Regions from separate parts of the Natranaerobius trueperi genome, predicted to be linked through region 2. Evidence: a T-box and tRNA genes for the amino acid it is inferred to sense, from the RefSeq annotation. Region 2 holds a T-box; the other holds one or more tRNA genes.
The links. The T-box of region 2 lies ahead of ileS (isoleucine--tRNA ligase). A T-box ahead of a tRNA ligase gene usually reads a tRNA of that ligase, here a tRNA-Ile.
Positions count from the first base shown of each region.

Region 1: it has a tRNA-Ile gene. The T-box ahead of ileS (isoleucine--tRNA ligase) is inferred to sense a tRNA for this amino acid. The anticodon was not compared.

Region 1 covers NZ_NIQC01000028.1:19,685-31,669, forward strand. The annotation lists gene CDO51_RS10570 (pyruvate, water dikinase regulatory protein) at 1-509, shown strand, start outside; gene ppdK (pyruvate, phosphate dikinase) at 502-3,156, shown strand; gene CDO51_RS13855 (hypothetical protein) at 3,291-3,428, shown strand; partial or broken gene CDO51_RS15690 (transposase) at 3,685-3,923, shown strand; gene CDO51_RS10580 (IS3 family transposase) at 3,920-4,063, shown strand; gene CDO51_RS10585 (D-alanyl-D-alanine carboxypeptidase family protein) at 4,249-5,469, opposite strand; gene CDO51_RS10590 (deoxyguanosinetriphosphate triphosphohydrolase) at 5,663-6,673, shown strand; gene dnaG (DNA primase) at 6,949-8,811, shown strand; gene rpoD (RNA polymerase sigma factor RpoD) at 8,816-9,892, shown strand; tRNA gene CDO51_RS10605 (tRNA-Asn) at 9,967-10,041, shown strand; tRNA gene CDO51_RS10610 (tRNA-Ile) at 10,046-10,121, shown strand; tRNA gene CDO51_RS10615 (tRNA-Glu) at 10,131-10,205, shown strand; tRNA gene CDO51_RS10620 (tRNA-Val) at 10,211-10,286, shown strand; gene CDO51_RS10625 (tRNA (adenine(22)-N(1))-methyltransferase) at 10,371-11,096, shown strand; gene CDO51_RS10630 (Nif3-like dinuclear metal center hexameric protein) at 11,065-11,985, shown strand, end outside.
Region 2 covers NZ_NIQC01000007.1:20,174-32,158, reverse strand. The annotation lists gene CDO51_RS04590 (Rqc2 family fibronectin-binding protein) at 1-937, shown strand, start outside; gene CDO51_RS04585 (RluA family pseudouridine synthase) at 950-1,870, opposite strand; gene lspA (signal peptidase II) at 1,898-2,350, opposite strand; gene CDO51_RS04575 (TraR/DksA C4-type zinc finger protein) at 2,421-3,071, opposite strand; gene CDO51_RS04570 (DUF5665 domain-containing protein) at 3,088-3,381, opposite strand; gene ileS (isoleucine--tRNA ligase) at 3,491-6,265, opposite strand; T-box leader at 6,313-6,522, opposite strand; gene CDO51_RS04560 (DivIVA domain-containing protein) at 6,589-7,122, opposite strand; gene CDO51_RS04555 (YlmH family RNA-binding protein) at 7,147-7,944, opposite strand; gene CDO51_RS04550 (YggT family protein) at 7,960-8,247, opposite strand; gene CDO51_RS04545 (cell division protein SepF) at 8,262-8,732, opposite strand; gene CDO51_RS04540 (YggS family pyridoxal phosphate-dependent enzyme) at 8,735-9,442, opposite strand; gene CDO51_RS04535 (biotin/lipoyl attachment domain-containing protein) at 9,458-10,648, opposite strand; gene pgeF (peptidoglycan editing factor PgeF) at 10,736-11,551, opposite strand; gene CDO51_RS04525 (YlmC/YmxH family sporulation protein) at 11,675-11,950, opposite strand.

The sequences.
Region 1 (11,985 bases), on a different contig from region 2:
GTCCCAAGTTAGAACCTGGGCTAGTAAGAAAATTAGATGAGTCGTACTTTAAAAGAGTTGATGCAATTGAGTTTGCTGTTAAATATGATGATGGTAAAGACCCTAGAGGTATTTTACAAGCAGATGTTACTTTGATTGGTGTATCTAGAACATCAAAGACGCCACTTAGTATGTACCTTGCAAATAAAAGGATAAAAGTGGCTAATCTACCTTTAGTTCCAGAGGTTAAACCACCTAAAGAACTATTTCAGGCCCCAAAAGAAAAAATTATAGGATTAGTGATAGATCCTTATAAGCTTAATGATATAAGAAAAGAACGCCTTAAAACATTAGGGCTAAGATCACAAGCCAATTATGCCAAAATGGATAGAATCTTGTCCGAATTAGAGTTTTGTGAGAATATCATTAAAGAAGTTGGCTGTCCTACAATTGATGTAAGTAATAGAGCTGTAGAAGAAACAGCTCAAAAAATATTGCATATGATTAGGGGGAGAGAAGAAAATGAGTAAAAACAAACTTATTTATTTATTTTCAGAAGGTAATAAAAGTATGAAAACATTGTTAGGCGGAAAAGGTGCTAACTTAGCTGAAATGATGAGTATTGGTTTACCTGTACCACCTGGGTTTACAGTTACTACAGAGGCATGTAATGAATATTATTCAAAAGGTGGAACTATTACTCAGGATCTTAAAAGTGAAATTTTTAAAGCCTTATCTAAGATCGAAGAAGATACAGATAAAAAATTTGGTGATAAATTAAACCCTCTATTAGTTTCAGTTCGCTCAGGAGCTGTTATATCTATGCCAGGTATGATGGATACAGTATTAAATTTAGGTCTAAATGATGAAACTGTCAAAGGATTATCAAAAAAGACTGATAATGAGAGGTTTGCACTAGATTCTTATAGACGTTTTATTCAAATGTTTGGAGATGTCGTTTTAAAGATCGAACATCACTTATTTGAAAAACAGTTGGATCAGATCAAAAAACGATACAATGTAACAGAGGACACGGAATTAACAATAGAAGCATTGAAAGAATTGATTGATAGCTATAAACAAATCACTAAAGCAGAAACTGGACGTGAATTCCCACAAGAACCAAAAGAACAGTTGCTGTTAGCTATTCAATCTGTCTTTGATTCATGGAACAATCAAAGAGCAAAAGTTTATCGAGATATTCATGATATAGCACATGATCTTGGTACAGCTGTAAATATTCAAGCTATGGTTTTTGGTAATATGGGCGAAGATAGTGGAACAGGTGTAGCCTTTACTAGAAACCCTTCTAATGGTGAAAAAGAAGTCTATGGGGAATTTTTACTTAATGCTCAAGGTGAAGATGTTGTTGCAGGAATACGAACTCCAAAATCTATAGATCAGTTAGAAAAAGACTTCCCTAAAGCTTACAAGCAATTTATGGAAGTGAGTGCGCTGTTAGAAAAACATTATCAAGATATGCAGGATATTGAATTCACTGTAGAAAACAAAAAGCTATATCTATTACAAACAAGAAATGGGAAGAGAACTGCTGAAGCGGCTGTTAAAATAGCAGTTGATATGTATAACGAAAAACTTATCACAAAAAAATCGGCTCTTACTCGTGTGGAACCTAATCAAATAGCACATTTATTACATCCACAAATTGATCTAGAACAAGAGCTGAAAGTATTAACAAAAGGGTTACCAGCTTCCCCAGGAGCAGCAACTGGAGAGTTAGTTTTTGACTCCAATGAAGCTGAAGAATTGTCCTCACAAGGTAAAAAAGTTATTTTAGTACGACCTGAAACAACTCCTGATGATATACATGGAATTGTAGCAGCTGAAGGAATTTTAACAACACGTGGTGGTATGACAAGTCATGCAGCGGTTGTTGCTAGGGGAATGGGAAAACCTTGTGTAACTGGTTGTGATGAGGCGAGAGTTGATCTTGACAATCAAGAACTTAAGGTTAATGATAAAATTATCCAAAAAGGTGAAATAGTCTCTATTGATGGTAGTACAGGAAATCTAATAATGGGTTCAGTAAAGCTTACTGATCCTGGTTTGAACGAAGAATGCCAGAAATTATTAAAATGGGCCGATGAAATTGAATCTGTAGGAGTTAGAGCAAATGCTGATACACCAGAAGATGCTAAAAAAGCTCGTGAATTTGGAGCAACTGGAATAGGTCTTTGTAGAACTGAACATATGTTTATGGGAACAGAGCGACTTCCTAAAATACAAGAAATGATTATATCAGATTCTGAAATAGAACGCGAAGAGGCGCTTGAAAAACTATTGCCATATCAAGAGCAAGACTTTTATGAAATTTTAAAAGCTATGGATGGCTATCCTACTACAATTAGATTACTTGACCCACCTTTACATGAATTTTTACCAAATGTCCATAGTGTAAAAAAAGACCTTGATAAGTTAATAAATCAATATGGTGAGAACAGCCATCAAGTTGAACAACAAAGACAACTACTCAATAAGGTTAGATCTCTAGAAGAATCTAATCCTATGCTAGGGTTCCGAGGATGTCGATTAGGGATATTATATCCTGAAATATATATTATGCAAGCAAAAGCGATAGCTCGCGCAGCAAAAACTTTAGTAGATGAGGGATATACTCCTAAGCCAGAAATAATGATCCCGTTAGTCGGGCATGATAAAGAGCTTGTAATTTTAAAAGAAATGATTGAAGATGTTATTGAAAAGCATACTCGCTCTGAACATGAACAGAAACTTTATCATATTGGTACAATGCTAGAACTCCCAAGAGCCTGTGTTACAGCTGATGAAATAGCAGAACATGCTGAATTCTTTTCGTTTGGTACAAATGACTTAACTCAGACTGCCTTAGGTTACAGTAGAGATGATGCTGAGGGGAAATTTTTAGCCCATTATATGCAAAATGAAATAATTCCTGAAAATCCTTTTATGACAATTGATCAAAAAGGAGTTGGAGAGTTAATTACGACAGCAGTGGATAAAGCAAGCAGAACTAAACCTGGAATTAAATTAGGTGTTTGTGGCGAACATGGAGGGGATTCTCAATCTATTGAGTTTTTTTATAAAGTTGGTCTTAACTATGTTAGCTGTTCCCCATTCAGAGTACCTGTAGCTCGACTATCAGCTGCACAAGCTGCATTAAAATTACAAGAGGAATAATAAAAGGGGCTGTCCCAAAAGTAAAAGCTTTTGGGATTAAGCCCCTTTTATATTTAAATAAATAAAAAAAGAAGCCTCTCCTTTGATAAAATGGTAAGTGACCAAACAAACCAAAAGAGAGGAGCGGCTTCTTTATGAGCAATAATAAAATTGTTTTTAAAAATTATAACATTAATCAATTACACTTACCAATGGATTTAAATGAAGAAAGTCCAAAGAATCATTTAGTAAGAGTAGTAAATGATGCGATAGACGATAATATATTTTTATAAATATTCTTAAAATACTACCATGGTGGAGGTAGAAGCAGTTATTGTCAAAAGATGATGACTAAAATTTTAGTATATACTTATACTCAAAAGATTTAAACTTCAAGACAAATAGAGGATATCTTACAAAATCGATACTACAAATGCTGCGATTGTCATGATTGTGATTTAGGAAGAAGTGTACCCGATAAAAAACTGACTGGTATGAACAGTTGAGTTAATTGGGTAATAGAAAAATATAAAAAACAAGAGCATTATTTCTTATGTTATTGGCAAATCAAACAACAATGTAATTGTATTTGAAACCTTTGATAAAGCTATTGAAAATCACCCTAATGCAAAACTTATTTTCCATAGGATCGTGGTTTTCAGTATACCAGCAAAGCATTTAGAAAGAAGCTGGATCAAGCTGGCATGGTTCAAAGCATGTCTCGTGTTGGGGCTGTATCGATAATGGTCCTATGGAAGGTTTCTGGGGGATATTGAAATCCGAAATGTATCACCTTCAAAAGTTTGAAAGTCTCAAGTGTACCATAGAAGAATATATAGATTACTACTACAATAATCGTTATAAAAAAAGATTGAAGTGCATTACACCACTAGAGTATCGTAATTATCAAGCACAAGCGGCTGTATAAATATAGCGCCAATCAATGCGATTGACGCTACACAATTTTTTGATTATTCCCACTGTCTACTTGACAGGGCAGTTCAGTGTACTAGTTGGGCTGTTTTTTTAAACTTCACAATTTAAATTTTAATTCAATCTTACAAGTAAGGGCATATTTTAAAAATTTAACTATACCTTTGGGAAAGCCCCTTTTTAATCGAATATAAATGATAGTATTGATTCTCTGATACTTTGTAAAGCATCTGTTATAATATTACTAATTCCTCTTAAAATGCGTCCAAAAAAACCTAACTCATCAACATCTTCACTAGCTATGGCGTTCACACTCCCAATTTTTTCACTATTTTCGTATATCACTAATTCTCCTAACTTATCTCCTTGTGTTACAGGAGCTGAAATTTTATCTTGTTTTAATTTTAATTCTGAGCTTAATTCATCAGGATCGTTAGTTTCTGTAATAACATCTAGGTTGTGTTCACTTACGACTGCAACTTCTCTTTCTTGACCCATTTTAATGGGTACTGAATCAATCTTCTTATTTTCTTCGATGATAGTTACTTTATCATAATTATTGTATCCATAGTCAAGAAGATCTATTGCTAAGGAATAACGATCATTTCTTTCCTCTGTTCCCAAGATGACTGATATATATCTAGTGTTATTTCTGTCAGCAGTAGCGACGAAGTTATGTCCTGCTGCAGCTGTTCGACCTGTTTTCAATCCATCAGTTCCTTCGTACGAATAGGATGTATCTCTTTCTGGTAATAGTACATTTCTATTATATTGAGATATGTCATTGAATTCAAATTCAGGGATACTTTCTAACTCTAAAATTTCTGGAGTGTTTTGTATTGCATATTGTGATAATAACCCTACATCTTTTGCACTCATATATTGATCATCAAAATCAAGCCCAATATTATCTTGAAAATTGGTGTTTTCTAATCCTATTTCATCAGCTTTTGCATTCATTTCATCTACAAACTGATCTACACTACCATACATGTGTTCAGCTAGAACAATGCAAGCATCATTTGCAGAAACTACAGCAATACCTTTTAACAACTCTTCAATACTAACTTCTTGACCAGCATTTAAAAACATCTGACTTTCTTCTTGACTTACACTTTCCCATGCGTTTGTACTTGTTACAGTAGTCTCATCTAGTTCAAGCTCACCTTCTTCTATTGCTTCTAACCCAATAACTAATGTCATTATTTTTGTCAAACTTGCTGGTGCCAATTTTTCACTTATGTTTTCTTCGTAAATAATTCTTCCTGTGTCAGCTTCCATTAATAAAGCAGCTTCAGCATCTATGTCAAACTCCTGAGCTAAACCTGTCATAGGTGAAAATATCTGTGAAACCATAAAAGATGTTGTTAAAAATTTTGTGATTAGTTTAGTGTAATACAATTTTTCGTCCTCCTTATTTTTCTAATTTTAATTTTTACCTAAAAACAAGAGAATATACCAGACTTGAACGATTATCGTAGATAGGCAGGAATATAATATGTTTTAATAGTATAAGAAAAGTGCAACATACATAATAATATTTTAGTCTTAGATAGTAGGATTGGTCAAGAACTCTTTTTAAGGAGAATCAAAAATGGATTATCGTGAAACCATAGAAGAGAATGAAAAGAAAGTATTAGCTAGTTATGCAACTTTTTCAACTAATAGTAAAGGACGATTGAGGCAAGAAGAAGAATGTTCAATTAGAACTTGTTTTCAAAAAGACAGAGATAGAATTTTACATAGTAAAGCATTCCGTAGATTAAAGCATAAAACACAGGTGTTTATTTCACCTGAAGGTGATCATTACAGGACAAGACTAACCCATACTTTAGAGGTGGCCCAATTATCTCGTACTGTAGCGAGAGCTCTTAACTTAAACGAAGATTTAACAGAAGCTATTGCCCTTGGTCATGATCTAGGACATACACCATTTGGCCATGCTGGTGAAGCAGTTCTAGACAAACTTGTTCCAGGTGGTTTTCATCATAATTTTCAAAGTTTACGTGTAGTAGATTACCTAGAACGACCAGGGGGATTAAATCTAACACAGGAAGTCAGAGATGGTATAGAAAACCATACTGGAGATAAAGCTCCTTTTACTTTAGAAGGTAGAATAGTCAAAATATGTGATCGTATAGCTTATATAAACCATGATATAGATGATGCTATAAGAGGTGAGATAATATCACAAAGTGATTTGCCTTATGACTCACTTGAGATATTAGGATTTACATCGAATTCTAGGATTAATAGTATGATTTTTGATTTAATAACTACTAGTAAAGAATCAAAAGATATTAAGATGAGTGATGGAATCAGAGAAACTGTAAATAGACTTAGGAAGTTTCTTTTTAGAAAAGTGTATATTGGGTCAGAAGCAAAAGAAGAAGAAAGTAAAGCTATGTTTGTTATCGAGTCAGTTTATGATTATTTTAGAAAAAATCATGATAAACTACCTGTTGATGTGCAAACTTTGCTTGATACTATTCCACTTGAAAGAGTAGTATGTGATTACGTGGCCGGTATGACTGATAGATATATTTTAGATCTCTATAGAGATATTTTTTTACCGAAACCGTGGAGTTTTAGAAGGGAAGAATAAAATATATTAAATCAGGAAATTATAACGGTTGTATGAAGGCGAATATATGTTTGAATAATAGAAGGAATCTCTACCTAATTCGTCGAATTATTTTTAATAGAAGATAATTAATCGATAAATTTCTGGTTTTTTCAACAATATATAATATTTTTTTATTTTTTAGCAGGAATTTATTTTTTGCTACAGAATAACTAATACTTGTTGCGAATAAATAATAAAATAACTAAAGTTATTCTTCACTTCAGTTGAATACTTTTAGGACAAGGGGTGATAAAATGACTAGTCAAATACCCCAGGAAATTATTGAACGAATTAGACAGGAATGCGACTTAGTAGATATAGTCTCTGGATATGTTAATCTTAAAAAATATGGGAAAAATTATCAAGGACTATGTCCTTTTCATAATGAAAAAACTCCTTCGTTTAACGTTTCACCCGATAAGCAATTATATTATTGTTTTGGGTGTGGTGCTGGAGGAGATGTTTTTAATTTTATAGAAGAAATTGAAAAATTAAACTTTGTTGAATCATGCGAAAAATTAGCAAATTTAATTGGCCTAAATTTTACAAGAGATCACTCAAATCAAGACATCTCTGAAGAATTAAAAGAGAAAGAAAGCATAAAAAAAATCAACAAATATGCAGCCAATTTTTTTAGATATGTTTTATTAAAGACTGAAACTGGGAAAAAGGCAAGAAGTTATCTACAGGAAAGGGGGTTAAATAAAGAAACTATAGATAACTTTTATCTCGGGTATGCACCCGATAGTTGGAGAGGGTTAAGTGATTTCTTAATGAAAAAGGGTTTTCCAGAGGAATTATTAATTAAAGCTGGACTTAGTAATCAAAACAAACAAGGAACTAATATTTATGATCGGTTTAGAGATAGAATAATTTTTCCAATAGCTAATCAAAGAGGAGAAATCCTTGGTTTTGGTGGAAGGTTATTAAAAGAAAATGATAAACAACCCAAATACCTTAATTCACCAGAAACTCCGGTTTTCAATAAAAGAAAAATTCTTTATGGTTTAAATCTAGCTTTTAAAAATATTCGGAAAGAAGAACAAGCTATAATAGTTGAAGGGTATACGGATGTGATTGCCAGTTATCAAGAAGGTGTACCTATTGCAGTTGCTTCTCTTGGAACTTCATTGACAGAAGAACAAGCTAGAATAATTAAATATAATACTAATAAAGTTCTGATTGCTTATGATGCTGACTCAGCAGGTGAATCAGCAACTTTAAGAGGGTTAGAACTTTTACAAACCATGGGGTTACATGTAATGGTTTGTGAATTGCCGAAAGAGTATGATCCAGATGATTATATTCAAAAATTTGGAGCTGAGAAATTTAAACTAGAAATAATGGATCAAGCAAAACCTCTTATTGAATATCAATTAAGACAAGCTGCTAAAAATAAAAATTTAGATTCTATAGAAGGAAAAAAAGAGTATGTACAAGAAGTAATTCCTATAATCTCAAAAATTAGGAGTGCAGTTGAAAGAGAAAGTTATTTGAGTGAGATCTCGAAATATATAGATGTTTCGTTTGAATCGTTACAGTCAGAGTTTAGGGATTATACTCGAAAACAACAGAAAAATTCTAGAAAGATGGATAAAAATGGAGCAGACAGGAACAATAAAGAGAAAACAGCAAATTCTAAAAGCATCTCTAAACGACCAAAAAAAATTAAAGCTGAAGAAGAATTACTATCTTTAATGTTACATTATCCTGAATATATTAGTAATATTAAGAAACATTTGTATGCAGAGGATTTTAATAGTGATACTTTTGTTTTTCTTACTCATAGAATGTATAAGATGGCTGATGAAAATCATGAGATCGCTATAACTAAAATCCTAGATGGTGTGAGACAATTCCCGGAAGTAGAACGGGTTGTTACAGAGCTCTCTATGAAGGAATTCCCAGAAATAGATAATGTCGATAAGTTTATTAACGACTGTGTTTATAAAATTAAAGAAACTCAGATAAAAAAACAGAAAAATGAATTACAACGTGAGTTAAGTGAAATTAACCCCGAACATGAACCAGATAAATATCGGGAGGTATTAGAAAGATTGCAAATGTATATCAAAATGGAAAAGACAAAACAGTGGACCTTGGAGGAAGGGGGGTAAAATTGTGACTGAAAAAAATCAAAAACTTGAACAAATTAAAGAAGAACTGGTGAAGGTGGGAAAGGAACGCGGTTTCCTAACTTATAAGGAAATTATGGATCAGTTAGCAGAATTTCAGTTATCTAGTGAGCAAGTAGACGAATTTTACGAAGTCTTAACTCAAGCGGGGATTGATGTCGTAGATGCAGTTGGTGAGGTTGATCCTGATGACCCGACAAAGGCTGAACTAGATCTGTCATTACCTGAAGGGGTAGAAGTTAGTGATCCTGTTCGAATGTATCTTAAAGAGATTGGGAAGATCCCCCTTCTATCACCAGATGAAGAGATCAATCTCGCTAAACAAATAGAAGAAGGAGATGAAATGGCTAAAAGAAAATTAGCTGAGGCAAATCTCCGTTTAGTGGTAAGTATTGCTAAGAAATACGTAGGAAGAGGTATGTTATTTCTAGATTTAATTCAAGAAGGAAACCTAGGGTTAATTAAAGCAGTAGAGAAATTTGATTATAGAAAAGGGTATAAATTTAGTACCTATGCAACTTGGTGGATACGACAGGCTATAACTAGAGCTATTGCAGATCAGGCTAGAACAATTAGGATTCCTGTACACATGGTTGAGACTATTAATAAATTAATTCGCGTTTCTCGTCAATTGGTACAAGATCTTGGTAGGGAACCTTTACCAGAAGAAATTGCTGAAGAAATGGATATGAGTGAAGATAAAGTTAGAGAAATAATGAAAATAGCTCAAGAACCTGTTAGTTTAGAAACACCAATTGGAGAAGAAGATGATAGTTCTTTAGGTGATTTTATAGAAGATCAAGACGCAAGACCACCTGCTGATGCAGCTGCATTTGAGCTGTTAAAGGGTCAATTAGAAGAAGTTTTAGATAGTCTTACAGAGAGAGAACAAAAAGTATTGCGCTTGAGATTTGGTCTTGATGATGGTAGAACAAGAACTCTTGAAGAAGTAGGCAAACACTTTGGAGTAACAAGAGAGAGAATACGTCAAATTGAAGCTAAAGCACTTAGAAAACTAAGACATCCAATGAGAAGTAAGAGGTTGAAAGATTATTTAGATTAACTTAAAAAAATTTTAAAAAACTGTTGACTAATCTACTGTTTTTGAGTATAATAATTAATGTCAGCGAAATGAGTTCCTCAGTAGCTCAGTGGTAGAGCGCCCGGCTGTTAACCGGTAGGTCGCAGGTTCGAATCCTGCCTGGGGAGCCACTTTGGGCCCATAGCTCAGTTGGAAGAGCAACCGGCTCATAACCGGTTGGTCCCTGGTTCGAGCCCGGGTGGGCCCACCAATTAAATATGGCCCCTTGGTCAAGTGGTTAAGACACCGGCCTTTCACGCCGGTATCAGGGGTTCGAATCCCCTAGGGGTCACCACTCTTGGGCGGATAGCTCAGTTGGGAGAGCACCTGCCTTACAAGCAGGGGGTCACAGGTTCGAGCCCTGTTCCGCCCACCATTTAAGCACCTTCATTTTGAAGGTGCTTTTTTTCTTGCAGGAATCATACATATAATATTGAAATTATGTATAGGAGAGATTTTTATGCTAAATAATCGTTTACGTGGTATTAAGAACATGATACCTCATGGAACAAAGTTTGTACTAGATGTAGGAACAGATCACAGTTATTTACCAATAACTTTAATTCAAGAAGAAATAGCTAGTTATGTAATTGCTTCTGATATATCAGTATTTCCCTTAGAGGATGCAAATGAGAATATTAGGAAGCATGGATTAGAAGAATGTATAGAAACAAGGCTTGGGGATGGTTTACAAGTCTTAAATGAAAATGAATATCCTGATTTAGTAGTGATTGCTGGGGTGAGTGGAGAAGGTATTGTAAAGATTCTTCAAGAAGGGTATAATAAGCTTGAGTTTGATCCTATTTTAGTGTTACAGGCTATGGAGGATTCATATAGTTTGCGCAAATATTTATTAGAGATTGGTTATAACTTTGATAAAGAGGTTCTAATAAGTGATAAGAAACGTTACTATCAAATAATCCGATCTATTCGTGAAAAAGGATATAAAAACTACTCTAAATTAGAACTAGAGTATGGTCCTCAAATTTTAAAAAATCCAACTAAAACCCTGAAAGAATTTTTAGAAAAAGAATTAGCTAAGATTAATAGAGTAATTAATAATGTAAATAGAAGTAGTTCAAAAGATGACGAGATAATAGATAAAAAAAATAAATTTGTAAAACGTTATCATGATTTGCAGGAGGTGTATAGGAATGCGTTTAGCCACGAAAAAAGATATCATTAATGCTATAGAATATTATGCTCCCCAAAAGTATGCTTTGTCAAAAGACAACCCAGGTACTCAGATTGGTGAACTGATTGGTAATGTTTCTAATTGTATAGTGGCTCTAGATGCAACCGAAGAAGTTGTTGATAAAGCTGTTGAAATAAATGCTGAACTAATTATTAGTCACCATCCTGTTTTTATGGAACCTTTAAAAAACTTAACTAATAAATATATTGGAAATGTTGCCAAGAAGGCTATAAAAAATGATATAACTATATATACTAGCCATACTAATTTAGATGTAGCACCACATATTGGTGTTAATCATGCTTTAATTGATACTCTCAGTTTAGATTTTAAAAAACTTTCTAATTTATTAAATACATATAAACAAGATTTTTACAAAATAGTAGTTTATGTTCCAAAAGAGTATCTTGAAAGTTTAAAAGAAATAATTTTTAGTTCTGGTGGAGGGAGAATAGGAGAGTATAGCGATTGTAGTTTTTCCACATTAGGTAATGGGACATTTAAACCTTTACCTGGAACTAACCCTTTCATAGGTGAAATAGAGAAAAGAGATAACCTTGATGAATATAGACTTGAAACAATAGTTAATAGTGAAAACTTAGATAAGGTAATAGAAAACATACTTAAAGAACATCCTTATGAAGAACCAGCTTATGATGTATATCAATTAGAACAACCTTATCATCAAGTCGGACTTGGACTAATAGGCGAATTAACTGCACCAATAAATTGTGATGAGTTGTTAGATATAGTTGAAAATAAACTTGATACAAGGATAAACTTTTCAGGTGAAAAGAAATCTTATATAAATAAAATTGCTGTATGCGGTGGAAGTGGTGGAAAACTAATCAATCAAGCTGTTGCTAGTGGAGCCGACGCA
Region 2 (11,985 bases):
TCTATTTGATAATGTTAAAACAATTGAATATAGCTCATTAAATGATGCAACCGATGATTATTTTTACTATAAGGAACGAAAAGAACTTACACATCAATTACAAACAAATTTAAAAAAGAAAGTAAACCAAGCATTAAAAAAGGCAAAAAAGAAATTTAAAAAACAAAAGAAGGAATATGAGAATTCGGAAGAAGGAAGTATATATAAAATTTATGGTGAGCTACTCAGTGCTAATTATCACCTATTAGCAAATGCCCATAGTAATGAGGTTTCAGTGTATAATTTCTATCAAGATCCACCTGAAGAGATAAGTATTCCTATTGATTCAAGCAAAACACCTGGAGAAAATATTGAAAATTACTTTAATAAATTTAAAAAAAGCACAAATAGAGTAGAAAAATTGGGTAAAGAAATAAAAATTACTAAAAATGAAATCAAATACCTTGAAGGATTAGTTTTTCAAATCGATGAAGCTAAAACATTAGAAGAGTTAGAAACTATTAAATTAGAAGCTATTCAGGAAGGCTATATTAAAAGAGAAAAAACACAAAAGAAAAAGAAAGAAACACAAAAAGATGACTATATTCGTTATTACTCTCAGGATGGTTATTTAATATTAGTAGGTAAAAACAACAAACAAAATGACTCTCTAACTTTAAAAGAAACTTCTAAAAATGATATTTGGTTACACACTAAAGAAATAGCAGGTTCACACGTAATTATTAAAGGTAACAATATACCAGAGAGTACTTTAAGTGAAGCAGCTAATATAGCTGCTTATCATTCAAAAGCAAGACATTCTGAAAATGTCCCAGTTGATTATACCTATGTTAAACATGTCAGAAAGCCAAAAGGTGCTAAACCTGGTATGGTATTTTACGAGAATTACAAAACTATCTATGCAAACCCTTATGAATTAGAACAAAATGAGAGCTAAAAAAGCCACCCTTTAGGTGGCTTTTTTAGCTTCTTTTAATATATCTTTCATGTCGTTAGGTAACGGGGCTCTAAAAAACATTTCCCTTTCATATTTAGGGTGATTAAAGCTTAATGAAAAGGAATGTAGTGCCTGTCCTTCTATTTGTTGTGTTAACGATTTACTAGTTCCATATACAGGATCACCTACTAAAGGATAACCTAAATGACTCATATGCACTCTAATTTGATGAGTCCTACCGGTCTCTAACTGTATTTTTAAAAGAGTCATATTTGAAAAACTATTCAAAACTCTAACACGTGTTACTGCTCTTTTACCACTTGGTTGTACAGACATCTTTTTTCTATTTCTGCTATCTCTAGCTATTGGTAGATCAATTGTTGCTTTATCATTTGGAAAATTTCCAGATACTAGAGCTAAATAAGTTCTTTTAATATCACGGTTTTGCAGGTCTCTAGATAATATTTGATGTACATAGTCATTTTTTGCAACTACCAATAATCCAGAGGTGTCTTTATCTAATCTATGGACTATTCCTGGACGTTCTTTTGATGTCCCCTCAGAAAGGTTTTCACAATGAAATAAAAGAGCATTTACTAATGTCCCTTGATGATTACCTGCGCCTGGATGAACTACCATACCTCTTTCTTTATTGACAACTAACACATCTTCATCTTCATAAACTATATCAATTGGTATATTCTCTGGTTTCACATTTATATCATCAGCACACGTCTCAAAGTTAACTATGATTTCATCACCGGTTTTCACTTCATATCTAGGTTTTTTATGGTGACCATTAACCTGAACTAATTCTTTTATAATCAATTCCTTTGCTTTTGATCTACTAAGTTGTGAAACTCGTTCACTAATAATAAGGTCTAGTCTTTTTTGACTATCTTCTTGTTGACATTGAAACTTAGTTTCCTCCAAATTACTTCCCCTTTCCTACACAATGTTTTAAAACAAGTCATCTGTCTCTTTATAAGAAAAAAGTATAAAATATACTAAAATCGATACACCCATTACAATAGCTACATCAGCAACATTAAAAATCGGCCACACTCTAAAATCAAAGAAATCCACCACATAACCTGTTCTAATTCTATCTATTAAATTACCAACAGCACCACCAAACTGAAGTGCTAAAGCGAATTTTACAAGCTTATAATTATCATTTAGCTTATAAAAAAGATAAAGAATTACTAGTAGTAAACCTATTGTCATTATAATGAAAAAAGTAGTTCTATGGGCTAAAATTCCAAATGCTGCTCCTGGATTAACTGAATATGTAAGATGAAAAACATTATCAATAATTGGAATACTCTGACCTAATTCCATATTTGTTTTAATATACCATTTACTAATCTGATCAATAGCTATAATTAAAAAAATCAAAATGAAAAGCCCCACTAACACCAATCCCTCCTACAATCTTTTTATACCCTCTTAATTTTAGCACAATGTTATTATATTGACAATTTTATTCTTCTCTACGCCTCCTATATCTCTTTCTCTTTTTAAATCTCATAGGATCAATATTAGGATCTTGCATTTCAGGATCTTCAGTAGAAAAACTATCTATCTTATCGACCGACCCATGAGCTTCTTGTGGGAAATCATAATCCTCTTCTGTTTCGTCGGCACTACCCATTCTTTCTAATTTCTGCCATGTATCCTCTTTATCAAAATATGTATAGTTATTTGGATCATTTGTAGTTCTCATTTGTTCTATATGGGTTTCATCTTCAAAGTAAGGAAAATCTTTGCTATCTTGCTCTTGATCTTGTGCACATTCAACACAATATCTAGTATATGGTACTGTCTCTAATCTTTCTAGAGATATCTCTTCATCACAACATTCACAACTACCATATTCACCTGACTCTATCTTATCTAATGCTCTATTAACTTCCTGTAACCTTTCTCTATTAACATTAGACATAGTTATATCTTTTTCCATCTCATATTGTTCTGATGCTAGATCACCTGGGTGATTATCATGACTAGAAAGTTCTGAAGTTGTCTCTCTCAATTCTTCTTGACGTTCTGTATTATCTTCATATTGGTTTTTAAGCTTCTCTTTTAAATTTAATAATTGATTTTCGAAATATTTTAATTCTCGATCTGTCATTGAATTGTACCTCCTTTTAGAGATGTTTTTGTACTATTTTTACAATCTCTGCTATAAAATCTCCGATAACAGGAAGATTTAATACAACCAATTGTTGTAAAAAGTAGATTAAAAGAGCACCTAAAATAGTTACACCAACTGAAAATCCTAAACCTCGAGCTACTCCCCCTAAAAAGTTAATCCAAAAAAAACGAATTGGACTATTTAGCAATTGCATATATTCTGATAATTTAAATCTTTCTAATTTATCTAAAAGTTCAGCGGTTTGTTCAACCAGTTTTTCTTGTAATTTATTATCGTTATTTTTCATTATTTCATCCCCCTTATTAATTTAACCAGCTTTTTAATAATTATTTTATGTGTTAATAAATGTTAAAAACCCCCTGAAAAATTTTTCAGGGGGTATAAATAAATGAGAGCTAGTCTTCAGATATAACTGAATCACATCTAGGACAAAGTTCTCCATCTTCTGATATCATACTATGATAGTTCCAACAACGTGGACATTTTTCTCCTTCAGCATTTTCAATAACAATAGTTACTCCATCTTCTGTAGTTTCTACTAATAATGCTTCTTTTATTTCATCTTCATTAGCCGAATCCTCTTCGTTTAGCTCTCCTTGAGATACAATAAAGAGTTCAGCAAGGCTTTTTGAAAAAGGCTGTAATTTCTCTTGTTTTTCTTCAGGTGCATAAATCTTAACTTTAGCCTCTAAAGGACTACCAATTTTTTTGTCTCTTCTTACACTCTCTAATGCTTTTGCTACTTCTTTTCTAAATTCTAAGAAATATTCCCATTGCTCTTCTAATTTATGATCAACAAACTTTTCATTCACTTGAGGCCAATCAGCTAATTGCACTGACTCTTTATTTTCACCTGGCATATGTGACCAAATTTCTTCACTCGTAAATGTTAATACAGGTGCTAGTAATCGAACAAGAGCATCTAAAATATAATACATTGTAGTTTGTCCTGCTTTTCGTTCAGTTGAGTTTTCAGGCATAGTATAAATTCGATCTTTTATGACATCTAAATAAAATTGACTTAACTCAACTACACAAAAGTTATGCACCATATGATAAAATTCATGGAAATCAAATTTATCATATGATTTTGTTGCTTCTTTAATCACATGTTGCAATCGAGATAAAATATATCGATCAACATCTTGTAACTCATCATATGGAACCTGATCAGTTTCTGGCTCAAAATCGTGTAAATTACCTAAGATAAATCTAGCTGTATTTCTGATTTTTCGATAGCCTTCTGTTATTTGTTTTAAAATGTTCTCTGAAACTCTAACATCATGCTTGAATTCACTTGAAGCAACCCAAAGTCTGAGTATATCAGATCCAAACCTATCAATAATTTCTTTAGGTGCTATTACATTACCCATAGATTTACTCATCTTCTTACCTTCTCCATCAACTACCCAGCCATTAGTTAGAACTGTGCGATAAGGTGAATTACCTTTAGTTGCTACAGCCGTAAGTAGTGATGACTGGAACCAACCACGATATTGGTCACTTCCTTCTAAATAAAGGTCAACAGGCCATGTAAGTTCTTCACGCTGTTCACAAACTGCTTTATGAGTTGAGCCAGAGTCAAACCAAACATCCATTATATCTGTTTCTTTTGTAAAATTCTCATGTCCACACTCACATTTAATTTCATCTGATAAAATTTCATCAGCTTCTTTTTCGAACCAGGCATCAGAACCTTCTTTACCAAAGAGATCAGCAACAATAGAAATACTTTCTTCTGTAATAAGCTCTTTACCACAATCTTTACAGTAAAAAATCGGAATAGGTACTCCCCAAACACGTTGTCTTGAAATACACCAGTCATCTCGGTTATTAACCATATTTCTTATTCTTTCTTCTCCCCATTCAGGTACCCACTTAACGTCATTTATAGAATCTAAAGCTTGTTTTCTAAATCCATCTACAGACGCAAACCATTGCTCTGTTGCACGAAAGATAACTGATTTTTTACAACGCCAACAACCTGGATATTGGTGTGTAACAAAGCTAAGGGATAATAAATAACCTTTTTCTTCTAGAGCTTTCGTAACAGCTTTATTAGCTTTGTCATAATACAGTCCAGCAAATTGTCCGGCCTCATCTGTAAATACTCCACTTTCATTAATTGGTGAAAACACCTCTAAATCATACTTTTTACTTATTTCATAGTCCTCTTGCCCATGTCCAGGAGCTGTATGAACACAACCAGTACCTTGTTCTAATGTTACATGATCACCTAGGATTAATAATGATTCACGCTCAAACAGAGGATGCTGACATTTTAATCCTTCAAGTTCTTCACCTAAAAATTCTTCTTTTATTTCATAGTCTGATACTTGAATTTTTTCCATTACATCTTCAACTAATTCTGAGGCAAGCAGATATTTTCTCTCTTCTACTTCTACAAGAGAATACTTGAATTCAGGATGTAAAGATATCGCCATATTTGCTGGAATTGTCCAAGGAGTTGTAGTCCAGATCATTACCTCAACTTCTTCTTCTTTAAGCTTTCCTTTTCCATCTTTGATAGTAAAACCAACATAAATTGATGGAGATCGTTTGTCTTGGTATTCCACCTCTGCTTCCGCTAAAGCTGTTTCACAATCAGTACACCAATAGACTGGTTTTTTACCTTTGTAAATATAACCCTCCTGCGCCATTTTACCAAATAATTTGACCTGTTCTGCTTCAAATTCTGGAGAAAGAGTTAAATAAGGATTTTCCCAGTCTCCACGTACACCTAGACGCTTAAACTGTTCTCGTTGAATATCAACATATTTTAACGCGTATTCACGACACTTTCTTCTAAATTCGACATTTGAAAGTTTTTTACGGTTAACTTTCTTCTTTTTTGTAATCTGGTGTTCAATAGGAAGTCCATGAGTATCCCAACCGGGTACATAAGGTGAATCATAACCTTGCATTGTTTTAAACTTAACTACTATATCTTTTAATACTTTATTTAATGCATGCCCCATATGGATATCACCATTTGCATATGGAGGTCCATCATGTAACACATATTTAGGTTTACCTTTTTTATGTTCTAATACTTTATTGTAAATATTTTCTTGTTCCCATTTACTAAGAATTTCAGGCTCTCGCTGTGGTAATTTAGCTTTCATTGGAAAATCTGTTTTAGGTAAGTTTAAAGTATCTTTGTAACTCATTGTTAACCACCCTCCTATTTTTATTAAATAACAAAAAAGCACGCCCCTCTAGGGGCGAGCTTATCCCGCGGTACCACCCTAGTACTGGAAATTTTACCAGCACTTTAAGCAGTTAACGCCTGCTTAACGCTTTAAGCTACTAAAATTCACTTAAAGAGCTCTGGGATGATCTTCGCCTATTTTAAATCACCAGTTCTCAGCCACCTGGCTCTCTGTAGATTTTAAAAAAAGGCTACTCTTCCCTTCATAGCTATTATCCATCAAGATATTTTTATAAATTATAGCATATTCAAAAATTCCGTGCAATAATATTACATATCCTTTTAAGAGTCACCTTGTTCCTCACTAGTAAATTCATTAGAGTCAGCTGTTTCTACTGAATAATCCTCCTGATAATCAACATCATTCTCTTGCAAATTATCTGATTCTAGTAATTCTAGCTGTGTCTCTAACATCGACTTAAATCGAGCTTTATATGTTTTTTCTTGTTTTTTAAGTTCTTCTATTTCAGATTTTATTCTACTAACTTGGTTATTAGCTTCTTCAATTTTCTTATTTGCATCGCTCTCAGCTTCACGTTTAATTAACTCTGCTTCTTTTTGTGCACTTTCCTTTACTTCCTCTGCAGTTTCTTGAGCTACAATTATTGCATTATGCAAAGTTTCTTCCATTTTTTGATAATGTTCTATTTTATTATTTAATTTCTCTACCTCATCTTTTAGTTCTATATTTTTCTTAATTATACTTTCGTAATCTTTTACTACTTGATCTAAAAACTCATTAACTTCATCTGGATTATAACCACGGATACCTTTGGAAAATTCTTTATTATGTATATCTAAAGGAGTTAAAGTCATCATTACACCTCCTATGGATGAAAATTATTTATAGCGTCTTAATCTGACATGCCTCCTTCCTTTTCGACTTTTCCCGCCAACTTCTGCTACTTCAACCCTTCCCTTTCCTCGAAGTGAAATAACATCACAGGTGTTTACAGTAGTTTTAGGATCAGATGTTGGTTTCCAATTAATTTTTACTCTTTCTGCTTTTATAAGTTGATTCATTTTACTTCTTGATGCTCCAAATCCTATACTTGAAACTGCATCTAACCTTAAACTTGATACTGTACCTGTTATTTCTTTTGTAAATTCTTCCTTAGGTAGTTTTAACTCATCATCAGCAACATAAATTGATACACTTGTATTCTTAATTTGAACTAGATTATCACATATAAATTGTGAGATCTCTCTATCAACAGCTAAAAAAACTTTATTATTTTCCATAAACAACTGAATATCACCGATTTTTTCTCTTTTTAAACCTAGACCTAATACTGCTCCTAATACATCCCTGTGTGAAACCTTTTCAAACTCAAACCGAACTTGTATCTCCAAAACTTCTATTCCTAGATCTTTTTCTGTAATATTCCATACTTTTGGAAAAATCCCTACTTTTTTACGTTCACTACTATCAAACCCTCCATGAAATACTGCAGAAATATCTGCAAAGCTATTAATGATTCTCTCAGCAATATCCACTTGATGTGGATCCAAAAAATCAGTGATTTCTAATTTTTGCTGCTCAAAAACCTTATTTGCCTTATCATATACTTTACTTGCAGTTTCTTTATCAACAGGATGGGTATAATGGTTTAAAATTTTATGTTTATCATCTTCCATCTTATGCCTCCTTCTCTAAAGTAAATAACTAAAACTAAACAATATACGCTGTAATAAATTTAATATCAATAAAGCAATTAATGGTGAAAGATCAATATATCCTCCACCTCCAACAGTTATTGGCGACACTAAATTTCGGATTGGAGATAAAAAAGGTTCTGTTATTTTAAATATAAATTTATTTGCGTTAAAAAGAGTCCGATACCTAAAAGGGTCTGGTTTTAAAAAAGAGAAAATAACTCGTAAAATTAGTAAAGTATATATTATTTGAAATAAAAAACCGAATATTCTTGTTACAAACAATTACCTCAACCCCTTTATTCCTCGTTATACTTTTGCTCAAGTTCATACTCACTATTAATAGAACTTATTTCACCTTCAATTTCTATATTTGGTGGTGAAAATAAGAAGATATTTTGACCTATTTTATGTAGGTTGCCATCAAGAGCAAATACCGTCCCACTTACGAAATCAATAAGCTGTTTAGCTGTTTCGACTTCTAAATTTTCTAAGTTAACTATAACTGGGAATCCATTTTTAAGATACTTACCAACCATTTGAGCTTCATCATACTTTTTAGGGGCTAATAAAAAGACTTTAATATTATGTTGGTTAGATGCTTTGTGTAACGGTACTACCTGATTATCTTTATTCTTTCTAGCAACCTTCTTCTTTTTGTTTCTTTCTGAAGTTTCTCGAACTGGTTCAGTTTCTTCTTCTTCAATAATTTCTTCTTCAGTTTCTTCTGCTAGACCTAAAAATACTAACATTTTTTCAAAAAAACTCATGTTTAATTCCCCTCCTCTCTAGATTTGAAAAAAGCACGTCCAATTCTCACAAGATTAGCCCCTTCCTCTATAGCTATTGGGAAATCATGTGACATTCCCATAGATAAGTACTTAAAGTCATCAATTTCAAACTCATCTTTAATTTTTCTAAATAATTCAGTCATTTTAACATAATATGGCCGTATTTCTTCTGGATCTGGATAGTATGGAGTCATTGTCATTAATCCTCGTATATTAATGTTAGGATAACTGTTCATAGTTTTATCTATAAAAGGTGTAACTTGATCAGGTGAAATACCATATTTTGATTCATCTTGTGCTATGTTAACTTGAACTAAGGCATCAACATAAATATCATCTTTCTTAGCTCGCTTATCTAACTCTTTAGCTAGTGATTTCCTATCTAAGGAATGAATTAAGTCTACATAATTAATTAAATATTTCACTTTATTACTTTGAAGATGTCCAACAAAATGCCAGTTCACTTGATCACCTAATTTCTCAATTTTCGGTACTGCAGTTTGTACTTTATTTTCACCTAGATCTGTAACACCTAAGTCAAGTAGTTTATTCATCTGATCTAAATTAGCATATTTAGTAACTGCTACCATTTTGATATCATTTTCTGAAGTTCCTGCTTTTTTCGCAGCTTCAGATATACAATGTTTAATATCAGACAAGTTATATTTAATACATTCTATATTAGTCATGCTAATCCCCCTTTCTTACCTTAATTTGTCACCCTCTCTGACAAAAAAGGTGCTTGTCACTATTAAACTTCCTTCATCTAAACCATCTGCTAGTACATAATCATCTGCCTTTAACTCATCTATAATTTCAATACTTTTAAAGCGGACAATACCTCTTTTAATAAGATATACCCCAGTTTGTCCGTCTTTTTCAGTAAGTGCACTTTCCGGTATTTTAAATCCTGTACGTGTATTCTTAACTAAATTTACTTCTGTAAATCTTGTTTCCCAAAAGTCTTCAATTTCGCGCCTAAACTCAAGATTTACAATTCCATAATCATCATGTTCTTTAACATCTAAAACTTTACCTGTAAGAGTGTCCCCTTGATTAAAATGAAATTCTGTTGGTACACTCTTCCCCTCATCAAAATAAGATAACTTCGATGAATTTACAATTACCATAGCTTCCCATCGATGATTATCTACCATTTTAAACAATGGAGCTCTTGCAACTGCAACTTCATAGTCCTGTAAATATTCTTCATATTGACCTTTGTATTGATTAATTTTTTCAGGTGTAATACTCTCTTTGTCTAATTTTTCTTCTAACCCGTCAATGAAAAAACTAATAATTCCTGGTTTAGGTGCATTAATTTTAGTAGACTCATCAGTATTTCCCAGTTCAATATCAGGATTAACTAGCTCTTGATAATTAGAATCTAATTCTTTTAATTCTTCTATAGTTTCACTTATATGAGCTCCACTAGAATCTTGATTTCTTAAAGCAGATAATTCTATTTCAAATCTAGCTAGTGTTTTGTTAATCTCATTTGCTATATCATCTGTGGTTTGAAAATCTTTTTCAGTAATTGATACTTGATCATAAGAAATTATAGGTTGGCCTTTCTGTACTCTTTTTCCTTCTTGTACCAGTCGATTTGTTTTACCTGAAACTGGTGCATAAACGATTTCTTCGTCTCTTCTTATAACAGCTGTGAGATCTTCTAACCAATATTCTTGTTTGTCTTTTTCAAGAACTTCAATATCTACAAACCTAGCAAAAATAAAACTACGTGCCCACGACAAGAACAAAACCAAAAAAAGTATTAATAAAAATAAAATCAAAAGAGGCAGTAATGAAGGTTGCCTTTTACTATCATTTCTAGGTTTTTTATTACGGTTCTTTGGAAAATTTACTACATTACCTGTGTTGCTATTTCGATTCAAACTACTCCCCCTTCCAAATCGATTACATTAATTTAATATTGCATTATTATAAATTCTCCTAAAAACTGAAAGTTCCTGCTAAAAAGTTTATTTTAACGATATTAAACCCATCATACGTCCTGTTTTTTTTCCTCCTCTACGATATGAGAAAAAAATGTCATAATTACAAAAGGTACACATATTACTCACCATAATATTTTTGATTAACACTCCAGCCTCTTGTAGCTGTAAAAAATTGGTCTTCCATAAATCTAAATAAAGTCCACTTTGTTTTTTTAGAAAAATTTCAGACTTATATGATAGTCCTTGCGCCTTTTTATATAGTTCATCACCAACTTGATAACAACATACTCCAATTGACGGGCCTATAATAACTTTGATATCTTCAACATTTCCGCCTAACTCAAGTATTTTTAAAACTGATTTTTTACCTATCTCTGAAAAAGTACCTTTCCATCCTGCATGTACTAAACCAACTAATTCTAATTTAGGCTCATAGAAAAATATTGGAACACAATCAGCAAAACTACCAAGTAATGTGACATTTTTTGTTAATGTTATTAAACCATCAGTTCTTTCGATCCCCATCTCATCATTTATCAACATCCCTTTTGAGCCTAAGCTTTCTATGATCTCAATATTATCACCGTGTACCTGATTACCAAATACTACACGTTCAGGATCACAATTTACACCTTTTACAAATCTAATTCTATTATTTTTAACATTATCTTTGTTATCTTGAACTGAAAAACCTAAGTTAAGACTATTATATGGTTCTTTACTCACACCACCAAATCTAGTCGAAAAAGCCAAATTAACCTCTTTTGAGCTAAAAAAATCAGTAGTTAAATAAACTATTCCATTTTTCCCTTCAGTAAATTTCATGTTACGATCAGACAATAATAACTCCCCCAGTAAACATAAAATATCATCTATTGTTTATCTATTAATTATAACAACAAAAAACCCCGTACAAAAGGGTACGAGGCATTCTCTATAAATTAATTTAATCCTAATTAATATTTAGCTTTTTGTATCTTTTGAATTCCGTGATTTCCTATGGGTTCCAGGAACTTCTACTAAAATAACATCAGAACCTATTTTTACTATTTTTTCCCAAGGTATAATATAATCTCTGTCTCCTCCAAATAAACCAAAAAATTTACCTGGTCCTGGTACTATAATCGCATTGATATAACCTTCAGAGTCATCGATCTCTAAATCACTTACAAAGCCTAACCTTTTTCCGTCAAATACATTAACAATTTCTCTTCTTCTTAGGTCGGAAGCTTTTATCATTTTTATGCCCCCTCACTAACATGTATATGACTATG